DNA from 4 places in the Lysinibacillus sp. fls2-241-R2A-57 genome. Region 4 is predicted to be linked to each of the others. Evidence: riboswitches for the same ligand, from Rfam matches in the RefSeq annotation. Region 4 holds a riboswitch; each other region holds the start of a gene.
The links. A riboswitch is a leader RNA that binds a small molecule or an ion and turns the genes downstream of it on or off. The one in region 4 is predicted to bind S-adenosylmethionine.
Positions count from the first base shown of each region.

Region 1 (3,671 bases), on a different contig from region 4:
ATAAAACCAAAATAACCCTGTAATTTTAACGTTTATCGGTTTTAGTTGTAATCATATCGCCAATCCATTGGATGATAAATACAACTACTAAGATTAAAATAGTCGCCATTAATGTCACATCTGGGTGATTACGTTGGAAACCGTCTAAGTAAGCTGCATCCCCTAGACCGCCTGCACCGATAATTCCTGCCATCGCAGTATAGCCAACAAGTGCTACGGCAGTAACTGTAATACCTGAAATAAGTGCTGGTAACGATTCGGGAATTAATACTTTCCAAATAATCGTTGACGTTTTAGCGCCCATTGAACGAGCTGCTTCAATAACACCCTTATCAATTTCACGTAATGCAATTAATACCATTCGTGCATAGAATGGTGCAGCACCAATAATTAATGCTGGTAAAGCTGCGTTTGCTCCGCGAATTGTGCCAAGTAAAAATTTCGTAAATGGGATTAATAAAATGATTAATACGATAAATGGGATCGAACGGAAAATGTTAACAATCGAACTTGTTAAAAAGTTAACAATTTTATTCGCCCATAGTTGGTTTGGACTTGATAAAAATAATAAGATCCCAATCGCTAATCCAAGAATAAATGTGATCACTGTAGAGATCGTTGTCATGTACAATGTTTGATACGTAGCTTCCCACATTTTTTCCCAGTCGACATTCGGAAAGAGACTAGTTAGCATTTGCAATCACCTCCGTTTGTACTTCGACTGTATTTAAGTAGTTAAGTGCATCCGCAATATTCGCCTTCGAGCCGTCTATTTGCACAATAAGTGTGCCGTACGCACCATTTTTCGTTTGCGAAATATTACCATGTACAATGCTTACTTCCACATCAAACTGTTTCACAAGATGTGAAATTACAGGTTGCTCTGTTTTTTCACCTACAAAAACTAGTTTGACAAGTTGTCCAGTAGGGTAATTTGCTTTAATTTGTGCCACTGTTTCCTGTGTTTCTTTCGTATCTGTAATTTGAGAAACGAATTTTTTCGTAATGACCGCTTGTGGAGCTTGGAATACTTGTAATACTTCACCACGTTCTACAATTTCTCCAGCTTCCATAACCGCTACACGATGACAAATTTTGCGAATAACGTGCATTTCATGTGTAATTAATACGATCGTTAGACCTAATCGTTCATTAATATCGACTAGAAGATCAAGGATAGCATCTGTTGTCTCCGGATCGAGTGCAGATGTTGCCTCATCACATAACAATACCTCTGGATTATTAGCAAGGGCGCGAGCGATACCTACACGTTGCTTTTGTCCCCCTGATAGCTGTGATGGATACGCCTTAGCGCGCCCCCCTAAGCCAACAAGTGTGATCAATTCATTCACTCGCGCTTCACGTTGTGCCTTTGGAACACCTGCGATTTCTAGTGGGAAAGCGATATTTTCCTCAACAGTTCTAGACCAAAGTAAATTAAAATGCTGGAAAATCATACTGACCTTTTGTCTAGCATCTCTGAGCTTTTGCCCCTTTATAGATGAAAATTCTTGATTGTTAACCGTCACCGTACCAGATGTAGGTTTTTCTAAACCGTTTAATAAGCGAATCATCGTACTTTTACCAGCGCCACTATAGCCGATAATGCCAAAAATTTCACCTTTGTTAATAGAAAGGTTGACGTCTTTGACTGCTGTTAATTCGCCATTCGCAGTTTTGTATTTCTTCGTAATATTTTGCAGCTGGATCATAGCGAATTCTCCTTTTCTCATATCCGTGTCACCCGCTGAAGGAAGTAAAAAAACCCCTTCACTTTATAGACAAGTAGAAGGGGTCACGTAACTTATACGCTAAACCGTTCTCTCATCTGTCAAAGATAAATCTTTGGGTGATTTGGCACCTTTTCACTTTGTGATGGTTGCCGGGCTTCATAGGGCACTTCCCTCCGCCACTCTTTATAAGAGTTCGATATATTTATATTTTTTAATATATTCGTACTTTACCACGCGAGTAAAGCTCCGTCAATTTATTTTTTTAATAATTCGTATAAAAATGGTACGGATTGAAAGGCATAAACCTTTTCTATCACTTTTTTGCCATCACAAACGAGTAAACATGGTACACTTTCGATTTTATTATCAAAAGCTATGTGCTCTATAAAATTAATATTCGCTTTACCAACCTGTAAATGTGGTAGTAATTGCTCGACAATCGTCATCATTTTCGAGGCAACTGCACACGTTCCACACATAGGTGTATATAAATAAAAGGCAGCCTTTTCACCGGACTGTACAGCCGTGTCCCACTGCTCTTTTGACCATTCTTCCATCTTTTCACGCAACCTTACAAAATATATTTATTATGGATTGAGAAGTGTGCACGAAGCAATATCATCGCTAACACCTTTCTCGGAGTTGTCTCAACTTCCTTATATGTCGGCATCGTACGTAAATGCTCAGCCTCTGGATAATGTCTGTCCATTAATGCCCGTAGCTTATCACCCGATGTATCTGCATCAAAGAATGTATAAAGCTCACAGCCCTCATATGGATCCAGTAACTCTTCTAATTGATGAACTCCAATTGTACCATTCGTACAAAGGATTATAACATCTTCACTTAAAATAGGTTTAATTTGAAGTTTATCCGAACGCCCTTCGACAATTAAGCATTTTCCCTCGAACATCACGCCACCCCCATTAGACATATCCCTTATGCTCATTATATCCATAACACTCTGTCGATGATCATATAAGACACCCATTGATAAGGGACTTCAACTGCATTCTTCTCCCCAACGTGGTGGAAGGAATGAAGATAATAAAAAACGCCGGTGATTTCCGACGTTTTTTTATTAGGGCTTGTCTTATTCAGCAATCATTTCTTCGTATTGCTCAGCTGTCATAAGTTTTTCAACTTCTGATGCATCAGCAGGCTCTACAACGATCATCCATGCTTTTTCATATGGTGATTCATTAACGAATTCTGGGCTATCTTCTAAATCTGCATTTACTTCAACTACTGTACCTGAGATTGGTGCGTATAATTCAGAAACTGTTTTTACAGATTCTACACTACCGAATGGATCATCTGTTTTGATTTCGTCGCCAACTTGTGGAAGCTCAACGAAAACGATATCTCCAAGTTCAGATTGTGCGAAGTGAGAAATACCGATACGTACTTTACCATCTTCTAATTTTACCCATTCATGCTCTTCAGAGTAACGTAAGTCTTTTGGTGTGCTCATGCAAAAACCCCTCCATAAATATGTAATATATTCATCTTCAGTGTGCCATACTTCTACCATAAAAACAAGAATCAATTATACTGAAAGAAGTTAAAAGCGGTTATTTCCAAGCTTGCTCAAAATCTGATTCTTTAAACCCTAAAGTAACTTTTTTTCCATCTGTTACGACCGGTCGTTTAATCAACATACCATCTGAAGCAAGCAGTTCAAGCTGCTCCTCCTCAGGCATTTCAGCTAGCTTATCCTTCAAACCAAGCTCACGATATTTCATACCAGAAGTATTGAAAAATTTCTTTAATGGCAACCCACTCGCTTGCCATAAGCTTGTTAATTCGTCCTTTGTAGGCGGTTGTTCGACAATGTGTACCTCTTCATATGAAATCTCATTTTCATCTAGCCATTTTTGAGCTTTTTTACAAGTAGTACATTTCGGATAATGAATAAATTGAATCGTCATTTAAAGG
Region 1 is NZ_JARVRU010000152.1:10,102-13,772, forward strand. It holds gene QRN68_RS20825 (methionine ABC transporter permease) at 26-694, opposite strand; gene QRN68_RS20830 (methionine ABC transporter ATP-binding protein) at 684-1,712, opposite strand; SAM riboswitch class I at 1,822-1,925, opposite strand; gene QRN68_RS20835 (thioredoxin family protein) at 1,988-2,290, opposite strand; gene QRN68_RS20840 (toprim domain-containing protein) at 2,305-2,646, opposite strand; gene gcvH (glycine cleavage system protein GcvH) at 2,827-3,207, opposite strand; gene QRN68_RS20850 (arsenate reductase family protein) at 3,308-3,664, opposite strand.
Region 1: another riboswitch for S-adenosylmethionine. It lies ahead of QRN68_RS20830 (methionine ABC transporter ATP-binding protein); the one in region 4 lies ahead of QRN68_RS07465 (bifunctional homocysteine S-methyltransferase/methylenetetrahydrofolate reductase).

Region 2 (3,671 bases), on a different contig from region 4:
TGCATCAGCTGTTAAGAAGATGATTGTTTTTGGGTGACCTGCAACAGATGGATCTACAATATTTTCAATGTATTGGATTGGATAAGCTACACGTGTATTTTCTGTTAATGAACCATTATCATAGTCACAAACTCGAGTTTCTGGATCAACAGCTACGTTTTCTAGAACAGAACCGAAGCGGATTGCGTTGTAGATTTCTGGTTCTTTTTCAGCTGAAAGATTAATTGTTTTTGCATAGCAACCGCCCTCAATGTTGAACACACCATTATCAGACCAACCGTGTTCATCGTCACCGATAAGCTTACGGTCAGGATCAGCTGATAAAGTAGTTTTACCAGTACCAGATAAACCGAAGAATAATGCAACATCACCAGCTTCACCAACGTTTGCTGAGCAGTGCATTGAAAGGATACCTTGTTGCGGTAATAAGTAGTTCATAATACCGAAAATAGATTTTTTGATTTCTCCAGCATATTCAGTACCACCGATTAGGATGATTTTCTTTTCAAGTGATACAATGATGAATGTTTCAGAAGCTGTGCCATCGATAGCAGGGTCTGCTTTAAAGTTAGGAGCTGAGATCACTGTGAAGTCAGCAACATGAGAAGCTAATTCTTCTTCAGTTGGACGGATGAATAATTGATGAGAGAAAAGATTGTGCCAAGCGTATTCATTGATTACTTGGATGCTTAATTGTGAATCTTTGTCAGCACCAGCAAAGCCCTTGAATACGAATAATTCGTCACGTTCTTTCAAATATTTTACTACTTTTACATATAAGTTATCGAACACTTCAGAAGAAATTGGTTGATTTACTTTTCCCCAGTCAATTTTATCTTTTGTGCTTTCTTCTTCTACTGTATATTTATCTTTAGGTGAACGACCAGTATATTTTCCAGTTTCTGCACGAACAGCACCATCTACTGTTAACATAGCTTCACCACGAGATGTAGCCTTTTCAGCTAATTGAGCTACTGAAAGTTGAACATTAATGTTACCGCCGTTTAATAATTCCTTCAGTTCGTTTGCAATTTCTACTGAATTCATCGATTAAATACCATCCTTTTTTATAGTATTCCCATGAGTCTAAGGGAGATTTTCTTAATTTCAAAAATAGTATAACACAATTGCTTAAATAATCTATACTAATTCAGAAATTATTTTTGAGATTTTATTACTTTTCAAGAAAACGACAAAAAGTTAATTTATTCGTTTTAAGAATGCTTTTTACCCTATTTATAATCAAGTGATTACACAATCACTTCCGTCATAGCTAAATTGCATTTGGAAGATTTTTGCCAACATGAGGTTCGCACAGGATGTGAAGTTCTAAGCTGGTTTTTATCAGACGGAGCTTGTCACCGACTGAAAAGGGGCTACAACTATATTCATCCACCACATGTAGAGATGGCAATATTCCATAGCTAACGATCCACTTTCGCTACAAAAACAACATTGTAGCTGACAATTTGCTTTCGCTACAGAAAACATTTGCTGAATGAAGATTAAAGGGTCACACATATGTTAACACATGATGTGAGGTGGAGAGTAGGGATTATTTTGGACGCATCACCAAAAGATGGAGAATACAACAAAAATATTTGACAACGTTCGACCTTTTACGTATTATGATATATTGAACGGATACTCTTATCCCGAGCTGGTGGAGGGTCAGGCCCTATGAAACCCGGCAACCTGCATGAACTATTTCACGACATGCGTTGGTGCCAACCTGATGCAAGGGAAACCCCTTGAACGATAAGAGTGAAAGGTTACGAAGTCATTATTTCCTTTCCTCATGTTAAGTAAGCGTGAGAAAAGGATTTTTTTATTGTTAAAAACGAATGTAAAGGTAAGTATGTGTAATTCTTTCCTTATTATAATGACGGATCTTTCAAAAATCCTCGTGTTACAATCAGCAAATGTTTTCTGTGCGAAAGCGAAGCGACAGCAACAAAATGTTTTCTGTGCGAAAGCGAAGCGACAGCAACAACGGCTTGAGAGTTCGATCCTTAGGGGCAGACTTGACATGGGTAATGAGTACCGTTATTCGTAAATAATATTGTAAGCGTAATAGGAGGAAAACCAAATGACAAACCGTCGACTGTTTACATCAGAGAGTGTAACAGAAGGACATCCAGACAAAATTTGTGACCAAATTTCGGATGCCATTTTAGATGCTATTTTAGCAGAAGATCCAAATGCACGTGTTGCATGTGAAACAACTGTAACAACAGGCTTAGTATTAGTAGCAGGAGAAATTACTACTTCTACATATGTAGATATTAAAGGTATCGTCCGTGATACTGTAGCAGAAATCGGTTACACTCGTGGAAAATATGGTTTTGATGCTGAAAACTTAGCAGTACTTGTTGCTATTGGCGAACAATCACCTGATATTGCTCAAGGTGTAGACCAAGCTTTAGAGGCGCGTGAAGGTTCTATGACAGACGCTGACATTGAAGCAATTGGCGCAGGTGACCAAGGCTTAATGTTCGGCTATGCATGTAACGAAACACCAGAGCTTATGCCATTACCAATCAGTTTAGCGCATAAATTGGCTCGTCGTTTAACGGAAGCACGTAAATCTGGCGAACTTGCATATTTACGTCCAGACGGAAAAACGCAAGTAACGGTTGAATATGATGAAAACAATGTACCAGTACGCGTAGATACGATTGTCATTTCAACACAGCACGATGAAGAAGCAACGCTTGAACAAATTCAAGCCGACTTAAAAGAATTCGTTATTACTCCAGTTGTTCCAAGTGAATTACTAGATGCCAATACTAAATATTTCATCAACCCAACTGGTCGTTTCGTAATAGGTGGTCCAAAAGGTGATGCTGGTCTAACAGGACGTAAAATCATCGTTGATACATACGGTGGCTATGCACGTCATGGTGGAGGTGCTTTCTCTGGTAAAGACGCAACTAAGGTAGACCGTTCAGCGGCATATGCAGCACGCTATGTGGCAAAAAATATCGTAGCAGCAGGCTTAGCAGAACGTGCTGAAGTACAACTTGCTTATGCAATTGGTGTTGCTCAACCAGTATCTATTGCTGTGGATACATTTGGGACAGGGAAAGTTAAGGAAAATGAAATTGTAGAATGGGTGCGCGAGCTATTCGATTTACGCCCAGCAGGGATTATTAAAATGCTTAACCTTCGTCGCCCTATTTATAAGCAAACTGCAGCATATGGTCACTTCGGTCGTACGGACTTAAATGTACCTTGGGAACAAACAGACAAAGCTGCCGCATTACAAGAAAAAGCAGGGCTATAAATTATTTAGCTAAAATAATGCAATAGCTATAAAATTATTTTACAGTAAGGGGCTTGGTGTTCTAATAGCCCCTTTTACTGTTTTTTTGAAAAAATTAGCTCCTAATGACAACTATGTATAGCTTGGTTGTCCAAGAAAACGTGGAGTTGCTTCAATTTAGCTATTTATTTTTTGTTTGAAGAGATTTATAGTATTGACCTTTTTCTGCATATTCACGTACGATACGTTCCATATCTTCTTTATCTTCAGCATTTAATTCTCGTACAACCTTTGCTGGACGACCTAATGCTAAGCTGTTCGGAGGAATAACTTTGCCTGGAGGTACAAGACTACCCGCCCCAATGAATGCACCCTCTCCAATCTCCGCTCCGTCTAATACTAATGA
Region 2 is NZ_JARVRU010000136.1:1,838-5,508, forward strand. It holds gene pckA (phosphoenolpyruvate carboxykinase (ATP)) at 1-1,047, opposite strand, end outside; SAM riboswitch class I at 1,648-1,765, shown strand; gene QRN68_RS19285 (hypothetical protein) at 1,832-2,056, shown strand; gene metK (methionine adenosyltransferase) at 2,090-3,286, shown strand; gene QRN68_RS19295 (gamma carbonic anhydrase) at 3,447-3,671, opposite strand, start outside.
Region 2: another riboswitch for S-adenosylmethionine. It lies ahead of QRN68_RS19285 (hypothetical protein); the one in region 4 lies ahead of QRN68_RS07465 (bifunctional homocysteine S-methyltransferase/methylenetetrahydrofolate reductase).

Region 3 (3,671 bases), on a different contig from region 4:
TGTACCGTATTTTAAGTAATACTCTGTCGCAGGTAGAGGTATATGACTTGCTCCATAGCTTTTATAAGCTTCGAAAACTTCTTTTACTGTATAATCTTCCTCTTTGGCATAAATGATTTCCTGAAAAGCAGAATGTCCAAAGGTTTGTTGCCATTTACTATCAACCGATGCAAGTATGTTTTGAATGGACATGTTGTTCACAAACACATGACCTTCATTTAACTCATAAATAAGATAAGATGCAATGTTTTGTGCACTATAAACATTTCCCATTGAAAACACTCCTTTATCATCAGTTTTTAGTTAAGAGTAGTTGCGGGCTGAGCAACTACCCCTCTTCACATATTCAAAAGTGGGGGAGCACTTTGAAAACAAATTGGTTCTAGGTTGGTAGCCTTTAGAACGTTTAACTTATTTCCTAGTATAATACAAGGATTTAAATAAATCAATAATACTTATAAAATTACTAGGTATTATTCGTGAATATTTTCAAATATCTTACCGAATGAGGCAAGCGGTTGATGCCGCAACGTTTTACGTATTACCAAATGAGGCCTATCGAATGAGAAAATACGTAAACGCTACAACATTAGCCAATTTTCATTAAGCTTCTATTGTTTGTTGAGAAGCTGTTACTTGTTCAATAGCTTGTTCTAAATCTGCAATAATGTCCTCTACTGCCTCTAAACCGATTGATAAGCGAATGAGCGACTCGGTTACGCCAGTTTGGATTAACTCTTCAGCTGATAGTTGCTGATGCGTAGTAGATGCCGGATGAATAATTAATGATTTGGCATCCCCTACATTTGCTACGTGCGAGAATAATTTCACACTATCAATTAGTTTACGCCCTGCTTCACGTCCACCTTTAATACCGAATGTAAGCACTGAACCGAAGCCATTTCTCAAATATTTTTTTGCTAAATCATGAGTAGGAAAATCTTCTAAGCCATTGTAATTTACATATTCCACAGATGGGTGGTTTCGTAAATATTCAGCTACTGCCAATGCATTTTCATTGTGTTTTGGAATACGCAAATGAAGCGTTTCTAAACCTTGTAATAAATTAAATGCTGCATCTGCACTCAACGTTGGTCCAAAGTCGCGTAGTAATTGTACACGCAGTTTTGTGGCAAATGCAGCCTCTGCTGTGTCAATACCATAACGCAAACCGTGATAAGAAGCATCTGGCTCAGTAAAGCCTGGGAAACGTCCACGAGTCCAATCAAACTTTCCTGCATCTACTACAACGCCGCCTAAAGTTGTACCATGTCCGCCAATCCATTTTGTTGCGGAATGAACGACGATATCTGCACCGTAGTCAATTGGTGTAGAGCCATATGGTGAAGCAAATGTGCTATCAATAATTAATGGTAAGCCGTTTTCATGTGCTATATTCGCTACTGCTTCGATGTCTAGCACTTTTAAACTTGGGTTACCGTAAATTTCAGCGAACACCGCTTTTGTTTTATCAGTAATAGCTGCTCGGAAATTTTCTGGATTTGTTTCATCTACAAAATTCGTTTTAATACCGTAGTTTGGTAGTGTATTGGCAAATAAGTTATAAGTACCTCCATATAAAGAGCTAGCTGCGACAATTTCATCCCCTGCCCCTGCAAGATTTAAAATTGAAAATGCAATAGCTGCTGCACCAGATGAAAGTGCTACCACTGCTGTACCGCCTTCTAATAAAGCGACGCGTTTTTCAAAAACATCTACAGTTGGGTTTGTAATTCGTGTGTAAATATTGCCAGCTTCCTCTAAGGCAAAAAGACGTTGCGCATGAGCAGTGTCTTTAAAAACGAATGCCGTTGAGCGATATACGGGCACTGTACGAGATCCTGTTACCGGGTCTGGCTCCTGGCCACCGTGTAACAGCAATGTTTCTGGTTTAAAATTTGTCATTATATACCTCCAAATGGTTATTTTTTTACGATGGTACCGGAGATGAGGAGGATTTTTTCAGTAGAAAACAAAAACCCTCTTCAGTAAGAAGAGGGTTGCGGTTGCAAGTTTTCCTCCCCTTATCTGCCAGATCCAAGTAAGAATCTGTAGGAATTAGCACCTTAGCAAGTTTGTCACTTACTGGTTGCCGGGCATCATAGGGCCTATCCCTCCGCCGCTCTTGATAAGAGTATGTGATTCAATTTCCATCGTTGTTACAAAGTATAAACACAGACTTTTTTTCTGTCAACACTAAAATTTTATTTTTTCCGAAACTTCTGTCTGTTTATATACGTATTACGAACGCATACACTATTTTAGTATTTATTGGTTTATCACCAAAAGTTTGGGATGAAATTTGTTAAAACGTATGCCATTTATCTTCATTCAGTAGAAGACCCCCACCTCTGAAAGCGGAATGAATTGTACGGGCACAATTCAAAAATCCGGACGCATTGTTTATCTGTGCGAAAGCGTAGCGACAGCGACAGCAATGCGCCCAGCCGGAACGGAAATCAATCCCACGTTATGGTGATGAGCCTATTTATTTCGAAAGGAGGACTTTTATGGTAAAAGCCGTTATCATTTTTCTACTTGTTGGTTATTTAATTGGCTGTATCCACGGCTCTAAAGTAGCGCAGTTTTTATCCGGGGTAGATTTAAAAAAGACTGGGCATGGCAATGCAGGTGCTTCCAATGCAACTCTTTCTCTTGGATGGAAATACGGCGTATTAGTTGCACTTATCGATATCGGTAAAGGTGTAGCAGCTATTATAGGCGCCCATTTCTATCTAGCAGATGCAACACACTTAACAGAAGTACAAGTTTGGTTCTTAAGCTATGTCATAGCTGCTGGTGTCATCCTAGGTCATAATTTTCCATTTCACATGGGCTTCAATGGCGGTAAAGGAACTGCATCAATCATAGGAATATTACTTGCAGTTGATTGGAAAATTGGTTTATTTGCACTTATTTTATTTGTTATTTTTTCTTTCGTGACGAACTATTTAATTGTCGGTGTACTTGAATTTTATCTTGTTTTTTGTACAGCAACATATTTATGGATTCCTGGAGTAGGCCCAACGATTATAGCTCTACTACTTTTTAGCATAGCAATCATTTTGCATATCGAAAATATCAAACGCTTAATTCAGGGAACTGAGCCAAAAGTGACTTCTGCATTTAAGAAAAAGAAATAATATTACTTTAGGGTTTTTGTCCTTTCTATGACCACATATTTTCTCGCAATCGCCTATTATTGCTATAACTAGAGAGTATTTCATATAAGATTTTTATTTACAATAAATATACAAATTACTTTCTTAAAAAAGCATATTACTAGCCGATGTTATGGAAAATAATAGTTATTGATAGAAGAAAGGATGAAAAAAGTATGTCTACTTCTGAACAAGCAAAACCGAAACGTAATTTGAAACCGCTCTGGATTGGATTAGCCTTTGCTTCACTGATTATCATTACTTTTTTACCTAACAACGGCGATTTACCTATAGCTGGACAACGAGCCTTGGCCATCTTAGCTTTCGCAGTCATCCTTTGGGTTACAGAAGCAGTATCCTATCCCGTTAGCTCTACCATGATTATTGCACTCGTTACAATTTTATTAGGTCTAGCTCCGTCAATGGAAGATCCAACGACACAACTTGGAACATCAGAAGCGCTAAAATTGGCATTAAGCGGGTTTAGCAATTCTGCAGTTGCACTAGTAG
Region 3 is NZ_JARVRU010000076.1:24,688-28,358, reverse strand. It holds gene QRN68_RS13275 (hypothetical protein) at 1-273, opposite strand, end outside; gene QRN68_RS13270 (O-acetylhomoserine aminocarboxypropyltransferase/cysteine synthase family protein) at 604-1,905, opposite strand; SAM riboswitch class I at 2,022-2,135, opposite strand; gene QRN68_RS13265 (glycerol-3-phosphate acyltransferase) at 2,511-3,143, shown strand; gene QRN68_RS13260 (DASS family sodium-coupled anion symporter) at 3,338-3,671, shown strand, end outside.
Region 3: another riboswitch for S-adenosylmethionine. It lies ahead of QRN68_RS13270 (O-acetylhomoserine aminocarboxypropyltransferase/cysteine synthase family protein); the one in region 4 lies ahead of QRN68_RS07465 (bifunctional homocysteine S-methyltransferase/methylenetetrahydrofolate reductase).

Region 4 (3,671 bases):
AATACCTATATATATAGGTGTTTCTAAATGCTTTGTCGCCTCGTAAATTTCCACAATTTTTTCCTTTGTATAAACAGGCTGCGAAATAAAATAATCTGCCCCATGTTCAATTTTCTTTTCTAATCGAGATACAGCGCGATCCAGCACACGTACATTAGGGTTAAACGCTGCCGCTACAGAGAAATTCGCCTTTTTACGAAGTGGTTTTCCTGAGAACGATACACCTTCATTTAACTGTTTTATTAATTGGATTAGTTCCATTGAAGATACGTCATAAACGCTAGTCGCACCTGGGAAATCACCTACCTTTGTTGGATCTCCAGTAACCGCTAAAATATCATGAATCCCTAGAGCATTTAATCCCATTAAATGTGATTGAAGACCAATTAAATTACGATCTCGGCAAGTTATATGTGTCAACGGTCGTACCCCATGTGCTTCTTTCAGTAAGGCACCCATTGCAATATTACTAATCCTTGGTGATGCCAGTGAATTATCAGCCATCATGACTACATCTGCGCCAGCCTCATATAATTTTTCAGCGCCTTCAATAAAGCCTTCAATTTCTAAATGCCTTGGTGTATCTAACTCCACTATAACTGAGCGTTCACGTTTTGCTTTTACATGTAATGGCTCATAATTTGGTGGCTCTGCCTCACGTAAAACCTCAACTTTTTCTGGCTTCGCGTACTTTTCCTCTACTGGAGATAGCTCCTCTAAGTACTTTTTCACTGCAGCAATATGCTTTGGTGTCGTACCACAGCAGCCACCGATTAAACGCACCCCCTGATCACGAAGTGCTACAGCTGCTCGCCCAAAATAATCTGCCTCTGATTCATAAACGACACGGCCATCCTCTAAATCAAGTAGCGATGCATTCGGATACGCTGACATAAATGCTTTTTCAGGAAGCTCTACACCTTCAAATGCTTGAATAGTATGGTGTGGACCTAAGCGACAGTTAACACCTACGATATCAGCACCTAGCGCTTCAAGTTCATGTAAAGCGTTATTTAAACTCATTCCATTTTGCAAAACTCCTGGTTCATGCATAGAAACTTGAGCAATAATCGGTAATTTTGTTTTAGCTCGTAGCATTGTTAAAGTTGCTGCCAGCTCTTCAAAATCATAATATGTTTCAAGTAAAAGACCATCTGGATTTCCTGCAAGTAGAACCGTTGCTTGCTCTTCAACCGTTGCTAAAATTTCCTCTAATGTTGCATCACTCTTTCGAATACCACGGATTCCTCCAATAGTACCCAAAACAAATTGTCCACCATCTGCTGCCGCTCGTTTAGCAATCGTAATAGCGGCTTCATTAAACTGCTGCACTCGTGATTCTAATCCATAGCGGGCTAATTTTATGGCATTAGCTCCGTATGTGTTCGTTTGAATAATATCGGCTCCAGCTGCTATATATTCTCTATGAATCTTTTCAATTAATTCCGGTCTCTGAACATTCATTTCCTCATGGCAGTACTCCAAGCCATAGCCATATAAAAGCGTACCAATTGCACCATCTGCTGTAAGAACATTCGTTTTTAACTTTTCAAGCAATCCCATAAAACTAGCCTCTCTTCCCTTATCTCTAAAATAAAAAAGCCTTCTTTCAAAAAAAGAAGGCTTTTACGTTTCGTAATTGTTTTTCCTTCTCATCTTCGACACATAGGTCTTCTGGATTTAGCACCTGACAAAAAGTTGGTTGCTGAAGCTTCATAGGGCCAGTCCCTCAGCTTCTCTTGATAAGAATGTATTATGAATTTTTTAAATAATTAAAAGAATCATATCGTTTACGAACGATTGAGTCAAGACTATTTCACTGAACAAAAGATATTTTCTACTAAAAAAACATTATATTTTGATTTTATTAAGCAATTACAATAGTTTTTCAGCAAGTTCCTCGCCAATTTTTTTCCCGTTTTGAATACAAGCACCTATGCCTACTCCAAAATAAGAACATCCCGCTATTGATAGATTTGGATAGTTGTTCTCAAGCTCTCGCACTAGACCTTGCAACGCTTCACGATGTGCCAAATCATACTTCGGCATTTGGTCAATCCATTTTGTTACATCGACAACAGTTGGTTTTTCCTCAATGCCTAAGCTTTTTCTTACATCCTCTAGAGCAACAGCTGCTAACTCTTCATCTGTCATCATACGCAATCTCTCATACGCAGGGTTAATGCTTTTATAAAAAAGTCGCACAAGTAATTTTCCTTCTGCAGAAGTGTGTTTCCACTTGCGACTTGTCCACGTTGCTGCATTACATATAACATCAGAATTATGCGAAACAATATAACCTGTTCCATCTGCTGGTAATCTATGGTCAGGTACATCAAATCCTAAGTAAATCGTAATGGCTGATGCAGTATTGAATTGTTCAAAATAGCCGTTCAATGATTCATCTTGCAACAAGTTTTGTACTGAGTCATTAGGAAGTGCCAAAACAATATGATCTGCTTCAATCAATTTATCGTTTGCTAATGTAACCGAGTATTGATTCTCCTGCTTTTTAACACTTGTCGTAGCAATTCCTTTAATAATTTCTACATCCGTTAATGTTTCTTCAAGTCGATCAATTAATGACGATAAACCATTTTTAAATGAAATAAATTTTTTATTTGCGGCTTTCGCAAACTGCTCTCTGTTTGCATCGAAACCTTTAATAATACTACCGTATTCATTTTTATAATCGATTAAATACGGTAAAGTGGAAGCAATAGAAAGTTGATTTAAATCTCCCGAATATACACCTGCAAGTACTGGTGCTATTTGGTTTTGAACAAGCTCCTCACCTAAATAATATGTTAAAAATTCCCCAATAGAGCTTTCCTTTGTAAATCTTTCATTTGGCATTGTTAAATCATTTAATGCTACCTTTTTCCCCTCTTCTGATACAAGCGTGCTTTCCTCAAGAGATTGTAAGCTCATTGGAATACCGAACGTTGAGTCAGCTGGGATGGCATGAAGCTCATTGTTTGTGTAAATATATGAAATACCTGTTTCGTTGTACACAAGATTTTGTTCAAAATGAAGTTCCTCTACTAACTCCATGACACCTTTATGACGCGCTACAATAGAATCTGCTCCTGTTTCCATAATGAAGCCTTGTTCATATGCAGAGTGAAGTTTGCCACCAAGGTATGTATTTTTTTCAACAAGTACAAGCTTAACATCTACGTTTTTCTCCCGAACCTGACGTTGCAAATAATGCATTGTACACAATCCTGTAATTCCGCCACCTAATACAACAACTGTTTTCATATTAAACCGCCCCTATTTTTAGTTCTTTATTTAGTATAAACTTTTTTTCTTAAAAATTATGCTAAACCCTTTACAAATTTAGCAAAAATGGAGCTACCCAGCGTACTGGATAGCCCCATTCTTTTTCTATTAACCTTAGCCCTAAAGTGTGCGGTGCCGTTATGTTCTTTGGCATTTTCTTAATTAATTTAAATTCTGTGTAATATTCGCTAATTTTTCAGCAGAACTTGTTACCTCACCAAAGGCAATCCCTAATTCATTGAGAATTTCCGCTATCGCTAGAACCTCTTTTTCCATACAATCATTTTGTTCTTTAGCTTCTGTCATAGAATCTAATATTTTGGTGAATTGTCCTTCTGTTTGTGCCATATTTTCTTCACCAGATCCGACTTCTTCCTGAATATTAC
Region 4 is NZ_JARVRU010000036.1:35,036-38,706, forward strand. It holds gene QRN68_RS07465 (bifunctional homocysteine S-methyltransferase/methylenetetrahydrofolate reductase) at 1-1,563, opposite strand, end outside; SAM riboswitch class I at 1,650-1,749, opposite strand; gene QRN68_RS07470 (protoporphyrinogen oxidase) at 1,876-3,264, opposite strand; gene QRN68_RS07475 (globin-coupled sensor protein) at 3,448-3,671, opposite strand, start outside.